Regions from separate parts of the Actinopolymorpha sp. B17G11 genome, predicted to be linked through region 1. Evidence: riboswitches for the same ligand, from Rfam matches in the RefSeq annotation. Region 1 holds a riboswitch; each other region holds the start of a gene.
What was found. Region 1 has a riboswitch for cyclic di-AMP ahead of ABN028_RS13935 (C40 family peptidase). Riboswitches for the same ligand answer to the same signal wherever they lie in the genome.

Region 1 (3,269 bases):
CGACGGGATCGCGACGCCGGTGAGGAGAAACCTGCCCGTGACAAAAACAGCCAGCACGAGCAGACCGCCGCAAACCAAAGCGACGAAGTACTGGACGAAGGCCCGTCCAGGGGTCGAGGCCACCCTGCGTGCGTGCCGCGAAGGATCATCAGCCACCCTCGCATCGTACGGAATTGGGCCCCACCCCTTCCGTGGGAATGGGCAGGCACAAGGCCGTGTCGACGGAGTTCGACGTGGTGCGGACCGTCACTAACCTGGCCGGACCGCGCCGGCGTACGGCATTTCGTCCATGTCGCTGTACTTCACGCCATCACTGGGGTTCGACGCGTGCAGAATCATGCCGTCGCCGGCATAGATCGCCACATGGTGCATGTCGCTGTAGTAGATGACGAGATCGCCCGGCTGCAACTCCGAACGGGAAATCTTGGCCGAGACGGCGTATTGCTCCCGGGACGAGTGGGGGAGGGAGACACCGGCCTGTTCCCACGCGACCATCGTCAGCCCGGAGCAGTCCCAGGTGTCGGGGCCGTCGCCACCGAAGACGTAGGTTTCCCCGACCTGCTGACGGGCGTAGGCGAGGGCGGTGGCGCCGCGGGTGCCACCGGGTGGCGGAGGGGGAATCCGGTCGCCACCTCGGGAGGACCGGTCGGCGAGTCGTTCGCGCTCCTCCGCGGCCGCGAGGCGTTCGCGCTCCTCGGCGGTGAGCCGGTCGAGGAGGGACTGTGCCTTGGCTGCCTTGCTGGAGGCGATCTTGCGGCGGGAGTTGGCTGCTTCCTTGGCTTCGCGGAAGCGGGTGAGCTCGGCCTGCCGGGCCGCCTGCCGCTCGGCGAGTCGCTTCTGCTCGGATTGGAGCTGGCGGAGCCGATCGCCCTGCTGGCCGGCGAAGGCCTTCGCGGTGCTCATCTGGGCGAGGAACTCGTCGGGGTCGTCAGCCACGAGAAGTTGCACGGTGGTGTCGAGACCACCCGTGCGGTATTCGGCGGCGGCGAACTGGCCGATGTCGCCGCGAAGTCCGTTGAGTCGCTTCTGCTGGCGGGAGACATCGGCGTTGAGCGCGCGGACCCGACGGTCGATGACCTTCATCTGGTCGCCGAGCGCGTTGGCCTCCTCGGTGACCTTCTCCGCTTCTTCGTACAGCTGTGCGACCTGCTCACGGACCTCGCTGATGCTGGGCGCAGGCTCGGCGTAGCTGGAGCCGGGAACCGTCGCGATGACGGCCGCGGTGGCGGTGCCGAGAGCGAGCAGCGCACGCCCTGAGGGACGCTTGCGGCGATTCGACACGAGAAGCGATGCCCCTTCCTTCCTCAGACGCCTACCGGGTGAGCTGACGGGTTCGGGCCGGGAAGTCGCCCTACGAAGGTCTCAGCTGCTTGGTGTGCGGCCGAGCACTCCGATTCACCCCGGGTACATGGTGGGTCCCCGGTTCCCTGTCAGATACATGCCCAACAGGGACTAAGCGAAGCATCTGCGCCGACCGGGCTGGTCAGCTCAAAGCGGACAGACACTTGGCGCGCGACTTTAGTGATCGGTCCGTGATCTTTCAAATCGCGGCGGCGTGTCGCTGTCAGGATGAGAAAAGACGCGCGGAAGCACGCTGCGTAAGGGCAATCACATTGAGTAACAAGATCAGCATAATGTTGTCACTCACTCACCGTCAGGCGCGACGACGGTCCCGATCACCGGTGACGGCCATGGTGGCGCTCCGCGGCAGTGGTGGCACCAAGCCGGAATCGGCCAGCACCCGCAACGCCGTCCGGTCAGCTTCGTCGAGGTCGACGTCTGCCAGGCCCACGTCGAGACCGGCCAGGCCGGCAACCGACAGCGCACCGTCAGGCAGGCCGGTACCCGTGCGAGGTCGCTCGGTCTCGGTCGGCGGGCCGCCGAGGAGCACGGTGACCACACAGTCGTGGCAGCCTCGACCTCGCATCGTGCAACGGTCACAGTCGATGTCCATCGGTCCTCCGTCATGCCTGGTGAGCGGCCACGCTGACATGGCACGCACGCGATGACACCGACGCTAGACACGCCCGCCGACAGTCCTGCCGGCTCACCGCCGGCTCACCGCTGGAGCAGACGAACCAACGCGTCGGCGCGCACCGGTCGGGCTCCGCTCCGCCGCACGCCGTCCGCGATCTCGCGGTCACTCGACACCACGACGACGGGACGTCCTTCCGGCTCGGCGGCGGCGAGCTGACGGATGACGTCATCGGCAGTGACCCCGGCCGGGCTGAACCTCACCCGCACACCGCGCGGCACCGCCAGCTGAGGTGGGGTGTCGAGCGTCGCCCCGTCGAAGACGCACGTGACCTCGGCACCCGTCTGGGCGACGATGCCGCCGAGCGCCGTGAGAAGCCTCGTCCGCTGGGTCTGGAGCGGCAGCGCCGGCCAGGCCGTCTTGGTCACGTTGTAGCCGTCGACGATGACGTGCACCTGAGGCAGTGCCAGCAGCGACTCGAGTGGTACGACGTCCTCCGGTCCCGCGAGCTGCCCGCCAGCCGCCGGTGTCGCGGCCGCCACCGCGTCGGCGGGTCGGGAACGCAGTGGTGGGAGGGCGAGCTCACGGCGAAGCCCCTGCGCCGCGTCGACCAGGGTGTCGAGGAGCAGCCGGAGCCGAGCATCGGCCAGGTCGCGATCCTCTCTGCTGGTACGCCGCGCCGACTCGACTGCCGACTCCGCCTCCGCCAGCCGGGACCGGAGCCGCCGGGCCTCCGCATCCATCCGCGCCACGTCCGCGGTCGCCCGTTCACGCGCCTCCGCGGCGAGTTCGGCGCTGCGCGTCGCCTCCGCCTCGGCCTCCTTCACCCGGTCACGGGTGTGCCGGAGCGTACGACGCAGAGTCGTGTTCTCCTCCTTCAGCGCCGCCAGCTCGGCCCGCAGGCGCTCCCGGTCCTGGCGGGCACTCGCCTGTGTCGCGGCGAGCTGGTCGCGCAGTCGGGCGGCAAGACCGGCCTCCCGCTCCCCGGCCTGGGTCGCGCTCTCCTGTTCGAGATGGTCGATGACCTCCTCGACGATCGCCGCCCAGCCGGCCGGGCGCAGCAGGTAGGCCGCGGCGGCCGCCTCCAGCGGATCGACGGCGCCGGGCCGGCGTCCCTCGCGCAACGCAGACGCCAGGTCCGGGACAGCCTCGGTGATGCGGGCGGCGACACGTTCGCGGAACGCCGGATCGGCATCGACTGCGGCCGCGATCGGTGTCGCCGCCAGGCGGACCCGGCGTTCGGGCTTGAAGCGGGCGAACGGTCGTAGCGAGGCAGGTACGGCAGCGGCGGGGA
Region 2 (3,269 bases), on a different contig from region 1:
CTTCTGGTGTTGTCGGTGACGACGAACGGGCGGGCGCCGACGTCAACGGAGAATCTCACGTGAAGTCTTCGCCGGAAACCTGCGCCTCCGTCATTCCAAGCGCCACGTTACGCAGCAGTTCGGCAAGTTTCGAGTGCCGTCTGGCAGAAATTCGTGGTCTGATGACCCGAGCGACACCGACATAAGGCCTCATGCGGAATTCCTCCCCCGTGAGGCGAATTGCCACGGGGGAGGAACTCCTCGACTCAGGGGCGCAGGCCCTTGCTCTCGAGCCAGGCGTACGGGTCGATCGCGGTGTTCAGACCGCCCCCGTTGGGCCGGACCTCGAGGTGCAGGTGCGGGCCAGTCGCGTTGCCGGTGGCGCCGACGTAACCGATCACGGTCCCGGCGCCGACCTCGCCCGAGGTCCGTGCCAGGCGGGACATGTGCGCGTAAAGGGTGACGGTGCCGTCGGCGTGCCGGACCTTGATCCGGTTGCCGTAGGCGCCGTCCCATCCCGCGCTGACGATCCGACCTGCTCCGACGGCGCGGATCGGCGAACCACTGCTGGCGCCGAAGTCGAGCCCGTGGTGCGATGACGACCAGTTGCTCCCGCTCTGCCCGAACCGCGCGGTCAGGCGGTACGACGTGAGTGGCAGGACCCAACCCTTGGCTGCTGGCTTCGCGGCCTGCTGGTCCGACGACCGGTCAGAGGACCGCGACGACCGTTGGGCGCCCGCGTCGCGCGCCGAGCTCTTCTTGCTGGGAGCGCGACCGTTCGCCGGGCTGGCCTTGCCCACGAGACGCAGCCGGGCGTCGGGGAGGATCAGGTCCGGGTTCGATCCGATCACACCACGGTTGATCTTCCACAGCGCACTCCAGCCGCCCGGCACCCGGTTCGCCCGGGCGATGCCGGAGAGGGTGTCGCCCGGCCGGACCACATAGGTGCCCGCTGCCGGCTTGCGCGCCGGTGCCGACTTCGGCGCCGACCGAGCGGCGCGGGCGGACCTGGCGGCGCGCGCGCTCGCGCCGTCCCGGGCTCGCTGCTGTTTGGTGGTCTTGGTGCTGGAGGGACTCCCCGCGCTCCCTGCCTTGTCGCCCTCGTCGAGGCCGAGCTTGCGGGAGCAGGCGGGCCAGGCGTTCCAGCCCTGGACGTCGAGAACCTTCTCGGCGATGGCAATCTGTTCGGCCCTGGTCGCGAGGTCTGCGCGGGACGCATATTTCGTGCCGCCGAACTCACGCCAGGTGGGACCGGCGAACTGCAGGCCGCCGTAATAGCCGTTGCCGGTGTTGATGCTCCAGTCGCCGCTACTCTCGCACTGCGCGAGGCGATTCCAGGTGTCGGCCGTGGCGGCGTGCGCAGGTGCCGCGAAACCGACCATGGGTACCGCCGCGGCGACGCCGGTGAGTGCGGCTGTCCTGGTGACTTTCTTCGCCACTTTTCGGCGCCGGGTGGTGCCGCGGTGTTTTGCCTTATAGGGCATGCAGGATCCGTTCCCTCTCGTCGCCCGCGGAGTTAGCTGTCGGGTTCGGGCGAGAGGAATGCCCGGCCTGCCTGTGACGGCGGCTTAACCCCAGAACCCCACCAGCGATGGGGTTCCACTCACGTTGGGTCCTCCGTCTCCGCCCAACCGAGATGGGGACACGACACCACTGGGCGGAGCTCGGCGAAGCGGGTCGTCACGCGCCCGGATAGGCACGATCGATGGTGAGATAGTCCTAACAGAGGATCTTTGTTCCTATCCAGTGACCTCGTCACCATCAGCTACGATCGCGCGTCGTAGTACGCCAGAATTCCGGCCCGCGCGTGTCCGGCATCCCGTGGCGATGATGGCGACGCACGTTAGGCGCATTGCCGCGTACGTTCTGCGAGAAAGACCTTCTTGACCTCAGGCCCGTTGGGGATTGAACGAATACCTCATAGCAAGAAATAGCCCGATTTGTGGCTCCCTACCGACGGCTGACTTCGCGGATTCCGCCGCCTACTATGATCGATAGCGGTGGAACCTGCCATGTGATGCAGATCACATTTGGCCCCGAGGTGGGAGTGGGCGCGCTCGCCAACTTGCCGCTCGTCCTGGCGACCGCAGCCCGCCGGGGTCTCTTCAAGGTGGCACCCGCATCGCCAATCGTTGCCATTTCGTGTTCTTCGGAAGATTTTCTCTCTTACCGGACATGTCACCCGTTTGAAGACCCCTCTGGAAGTCCTTCCGGTCGCGGCGCTCGAAGGATTTGCGGTTTCGGCCAAATCTCTGGTCAACGAGAGGGCAATGGGATTGCTCGCCTGACGTCCAGGCCGCTGGACGCCAGTCGGCGAGGAAGATAATTTCCTCTCGTCCAGTTGGTCGTGCAACCGGTTCACATCCAGGGGGATCTGCCGGCGGGAACGGTGCGGGACCAGCGTGCGTCGCCAGCGGGGCCCGCTTACGGGGGGCGGGCCCCTGCACGGGAGAGCAAAAGGGGGGTTGGCCGTGGCCACGTTCGACGTGTCGGCCGAGTACATGCCGGACGCCAGCGCCTGGGTGATCCGTGTCGACGGTGTGGGAGCGGCGGCCGCGAAGTCATGGGACGAGGTGACCTCCGTCGCCGCCCGCCTGATCGCTGAAGCATCCGGGGGGGATGCTTCAGCGGTCGACATGCGGGTCGACTGGTTGCTCCCGGATGAGGTGGCCGACGCCCTGGACGCCGCGGACACGCATGCCCGCGAGGAGCAGGAAGCGCATCACGAGCGCATGCTGTCGCTGCGTCGGGCCGCCAGGCTCCTGCGTGGCGTCGGGATGCCGGGACGCGACGCCGCTCGCATCCTGGGGATCTCCAAGTCCCGGGTGTTCCAGCTCACGGCCGAAGACGCCGAAGACGCCGAAGACGCGGAAGACGCCGAAGACGCGGAAGACGCCGAAGTGGCCGAAGCCGTCGACACGGCGAAGGGCGCCTGACGTCCGGCGTCGCCGGGGTCCTGATCGCAGCGCCACCTGTCGGCACCTGCCGCAGTGGCACCCATGCCGTGGTCGAACCGGGTGATGGATCGCGTCGTGCGTACCGTCAAGTGCTGTTCCGGCGGAACTCGCTGACGGAGATCCCTCCGACGCCCCAGTTGTCCGTGTCCACCTCGTCGATCACGACGAAGGTCCGCGCCGGATCCTTGTCGAGGACCCGCACGAGCAGGTCGGTCACGCCCTTGATCAACTCGGCCTTCTGCTCGGCGGTGGCGCCGTCGCGGGTGATCCGGACATTGACGTACGGCATGGGGCCTCCTCGAATCGGACTTTCGGTCGGGTTCTCGCCGATGA
Region 3 (3,269 bases), on a different contig from region 1:
CACGGCGCCGGCGTCCGGAACCTCCGCCCACCCCTCCACCGCGCCCAGCGGATCGCTCACCGACCGGCGCGTACGCCAGGGAACACCGACCACCTCGACACCGGCGACCGGCCGGCGGGGTGTGGAGTCGGTGAGGATCTCGACCTGGCTGGGAAGGTGCGCCGCCAGCATCGGGCTGGACCAGACCGTGCCGGGCTCGAGGGAGTCATGGTTGCCCGGCACCATCAGCACCGGACACGCGATGGCGCGAAGGGCGTCACAGGCGCGCGAGACCACCTGCCGGTCGACCTGGTTGGCGTCGAAGACGTCACCGGCCACCACCACGAATGCGGCCTTGTGCTCGCGCGCCACGGCACCGATCCGCTCGATGGCGTCGATGCGGGCCTGGCTGTAGCGCGCGCCGGCCTCGGGACCGAGAAACCGCCGCATCATGCCGAGCTGCCAGTCGCTGGTGTGCACGAAGGTGACAGGCGTGCCCTGCGGGCCGGGACGAGTCATCGCAGAGGTGATCGCCATGATGTACCGCACGCTAGCGGGGACCGCCGACGATGCGCGCGCCGCCACGCCCGCAACCGGCGGCACGAGCGGCTCCGAACTCCCGAGCGCCAGCCCAAGGGGTCAGCGCGGGTACGAAGCGGCTGGCCGACCTGGAAGGCTTCTCCGCATGCCGGACCAGCAGCCCACTCCGCCGGACGTGCCTCCCGCCTCCGGACGTGCGTACGCCGTCGTCGACATCGACGGTGTCCTGGCCGATGTCCGACATCGGCTACGGCATGTGGAACGACGGCCGAAAGACTGGGACGCGTTCTTCGCTGCCGCGGCCGGCGACCCGCCGTTCGCCGAGGGTCTTGCCGTCGCCCGGAGGCTCGCCTCCGAGCACGAGGTGGTCTACCTGTCCGGCCGTCCCGAACGGCTCCGGCATACGACCGAACGGTGGCTGGCCAGGCACGACGCACCGTCGGGGCCCCTCCACCTGCGCCGTGACGGGGACCGCCGCCCGGCCCGACAGGTCAAGCTCGGAGTGGTCCGCCGGCTCGCCGCGGCCGCTCCCGTGGCTGTCGTCGTCGACGACGACCCGGAGGTGTGCGCCGCGGTGAAGGCCGCAGGATTCTCCGTCTTCCAGGCGAGCTGGGCATTTGTCGACGGAACGGATGACAACGGTGCGAAACGGACTTTGCGTGAGGCCCAGGAGGGCGACGGACGAACCTGACGCACAGCCCGGATCGCCCGATTTTCCATGGGTTTCGGTGGTAATGACCGCGCCAATAGTCCGCGATCGGTGATTGTTAACGAATTGGCCACACCGTTAGAGTCTGTCCGGTCGCGCCGCGCCAGGCGCGATTACGACCCGCTTCGCCGAGCTCCGCCCAGCGGTGTCGTAAGGCCGATTTCCATCGAGAGGGCGGAGTCGGAGGAACCAACGACGGACCCGCGCAGGCTACGAGGGTCCTTGGGGTGAAGCCGCTTTCGTGCGGCCGGGCATTCCTCTCGCCCGAACCCGACAGCTCACTCCGCAGGCGACGAGAGGGAGCACTCCAGCATGCCCAAGAACGCACGACATCGCGGCGCGAGCCGACCCAGCAGGACCGCAAAGAAGGTGACGAAGACCGCCGCGCTCACCGGTGTGGCGGCCGCCGTGCCCGTCGTCGGATTCACCGGCCTGGCTCAGGCCGCGACGACCGACACCTGGGATCGTCTCGCTCAGTGCGAGAGCAGCGGTGACTGGCAGATCAACACCGGCAACGGCTACTACGGCGGCCTGCAGTTCGCCCAGACGACCTGGGAGGAGTTCGGCGGTACGACCTACGCCGAACGTGCGGACCTCGCCACCAAGGCGGAGCAGATCGAGATCGCGGAGAAGGTGCTGGACGTTCAGGGGTGGAACGCCTGGCCCGCCTGCTCGGCCGAACTCGGTCTCGATGAGAGCGACAAGGCCGGCGACTCGACCACCTCGACGGACACCAGCGAGGACACCGCCAGCCAGGACACCACCAGCGACGACTCCGCTGACCAGGATGCCGCTCGCGACGAGGCGGCTGACCGGACAACCCGCAGCGGGGAGCGCACCGCGGTCTCGGAGGGCACGACCGCGACCAAGCCTTCCGAGCGGGAGACCTACACGATCCGTACCGGCGACACGCTCTGGGACATCGCGATCTCCCACGACGTCGACGGCGGATGGCCGTCGCTGTGGTCGCTCAACCGGGACTCCCTCTCGAGCGGCGACCCGGACCTCATCTTCCCCGAGGAGAAGGTTCGGCTGCGTTGATCCGGCGCCGCTAGCGGCCCCACAGACCGAGCGCCCCGCCTGTCCCCCCGCAGGTGGGGCGCTCGCCTTTCCTGGCCAAGGTTCCCGGCCCCGGGACGGGCACAGGTCGGTCGAGGTCCACCCCGGCCGGCCAGCAGCCAGCTCCCCCTCGACAACTGACCCTTCGCCGACGACAGACGCACGCCCTTGACAACTGGTTCCTGAACCGGTTTAGATCTGAACCGGTTCAGTGAACGACAGATGTCCGGATCCTCACCTCGGGATGTGTGATGGCCAAGCGGCGCCCCACGATCGCGGACGTGGCGCGCCGTGCCGGCGTCTCCAAGGGGGCCGTGTCGTTCGCTCTCAACGACCGGCCCGGCGTCGCCGAAGCCACCCGCGTACGTATTCTCGAAGCAGCTGACGCGCTGGGGTGGCGGCCGAGCCAGCGGGCGCGGTCGCTCTCGGTCTCCCGGGCGTTCGCTCTGGGGTTGGTCATCGCACGGGAGCCGGCACTTCTCGGGTCCGACCCGTTCTTCCCCGCGTTCATCGCCGGCGTCGAGACGGTGCTCGCCGGTCAGGGCCAGGCGCTCGTCCTGCAGGTGGTCGGTGCCGGCCCACCGGAGGAGGAGGGCTACCGGCGCCTCGCGCAGGACGCCCGGGTGGACGGCGTGTTCCTCATCGACCTCCGTCGGGGTGATCCGCGGATCGCGCTGGTGGAGGACCTCGGTCTGCCCGCCGTGACGCTCAACCGCCCGGACACCCCGTCCTCGTTTCCAGCAGTGTGTCTCGACGACCGGCCGGGCATCACCGCGGTGGTCGACCACCTCGCCGGGCTCGGTCACACCAGGATCGCGCACGTCGCCGGTCCGGATGACTTCCTGCATGGGCACGGACGCCGGCAGGCGTTCGTCGACGCGCTCGAGACCCACGGTCTGCCGGAGGCTCCGATCGAGGTCGGCGACTTCACCGCCGCCGGCGGTACCGCCGCCACCCGCCGCCTGCTGGAACTCCCAGACCC

Region 2: another riboswitch for cyclic di-AMP. It lies ahead of ABN028_RS30660 (transglycosylase family protein); the one in region 1 lies ahead of ABN028_RS13935 (C40 family peptidase).
Region 3: another riboswitch for cyclic di-AMP. It lies ahead of ABN028_RS17290 (transglycosylase family protein); the one in region 1 lies ahead of ABN028_RS13935 (C40 family peptidase).

Annotation. Positions count from the first base shown of each region.
Region 1 covers NZ_JBEFTW010000011.1:54,824-58,092, reverse strand. Annotated here, with positions in the region: gene ABN028_RS13940 (gluzincin family metallopeptidase) at 1-156, opposite strand, end outside; gene ABN028_RS13935 (C40 family peptidase) at 250-1,281, opposite strand; cyclic di-AMP (ydaO/yuaA leader) riboswitch at 1,295-1,469, opposite strand; gene ABN028_RS13930 (hypothetical protein) at 1,655-1,927, opposite strand; gene ABN028_RS13925 (NYN domain-containing protein) at 2,059-3,269, opposite strand, start outside.
Region 2 covers NZ_JBEFTW010000043.1:47,711-50,979, reverse strand. Annotated here, with positions in the region: gene ABN028_RS30660 (transglycosylase family protein) at 246-1,463, opposite strand; cyclic di-AMP (ydaO/yuaA leader) riboswitch at 1,471-1,632, opposite strand; gene ABN028_RS30655 (hypothetical protein) at 2,451-2,915, shown strand; gene ABN028_RS30650 (tautomerase family protein) at 3,022-3,225, opposite strand.
Region 3 covers NZ_JBEFTW010000015.1:127,299-130,567, forward strand. Annotated here, with positions in the region: gene ABN028_RS17280 (metallophosphoesterase family protein) at 1-516, opposite strand, end outside; gene ABN028_RS17285 (phosphatase domain-containing protein) at 665-1,210, shown strand; cyclic di-AMP (ydaO/yuaA leader) riboswitch at 1,373-1,536, shown strand; gene ABN028_RS17290 (transglycosylase family protein) at 1,541-2,269, shown strand; gene ABN028_RS17295 (LacI family DNA-binding transcriptional regulator) at 2,539-3,269, shown strand, end outside.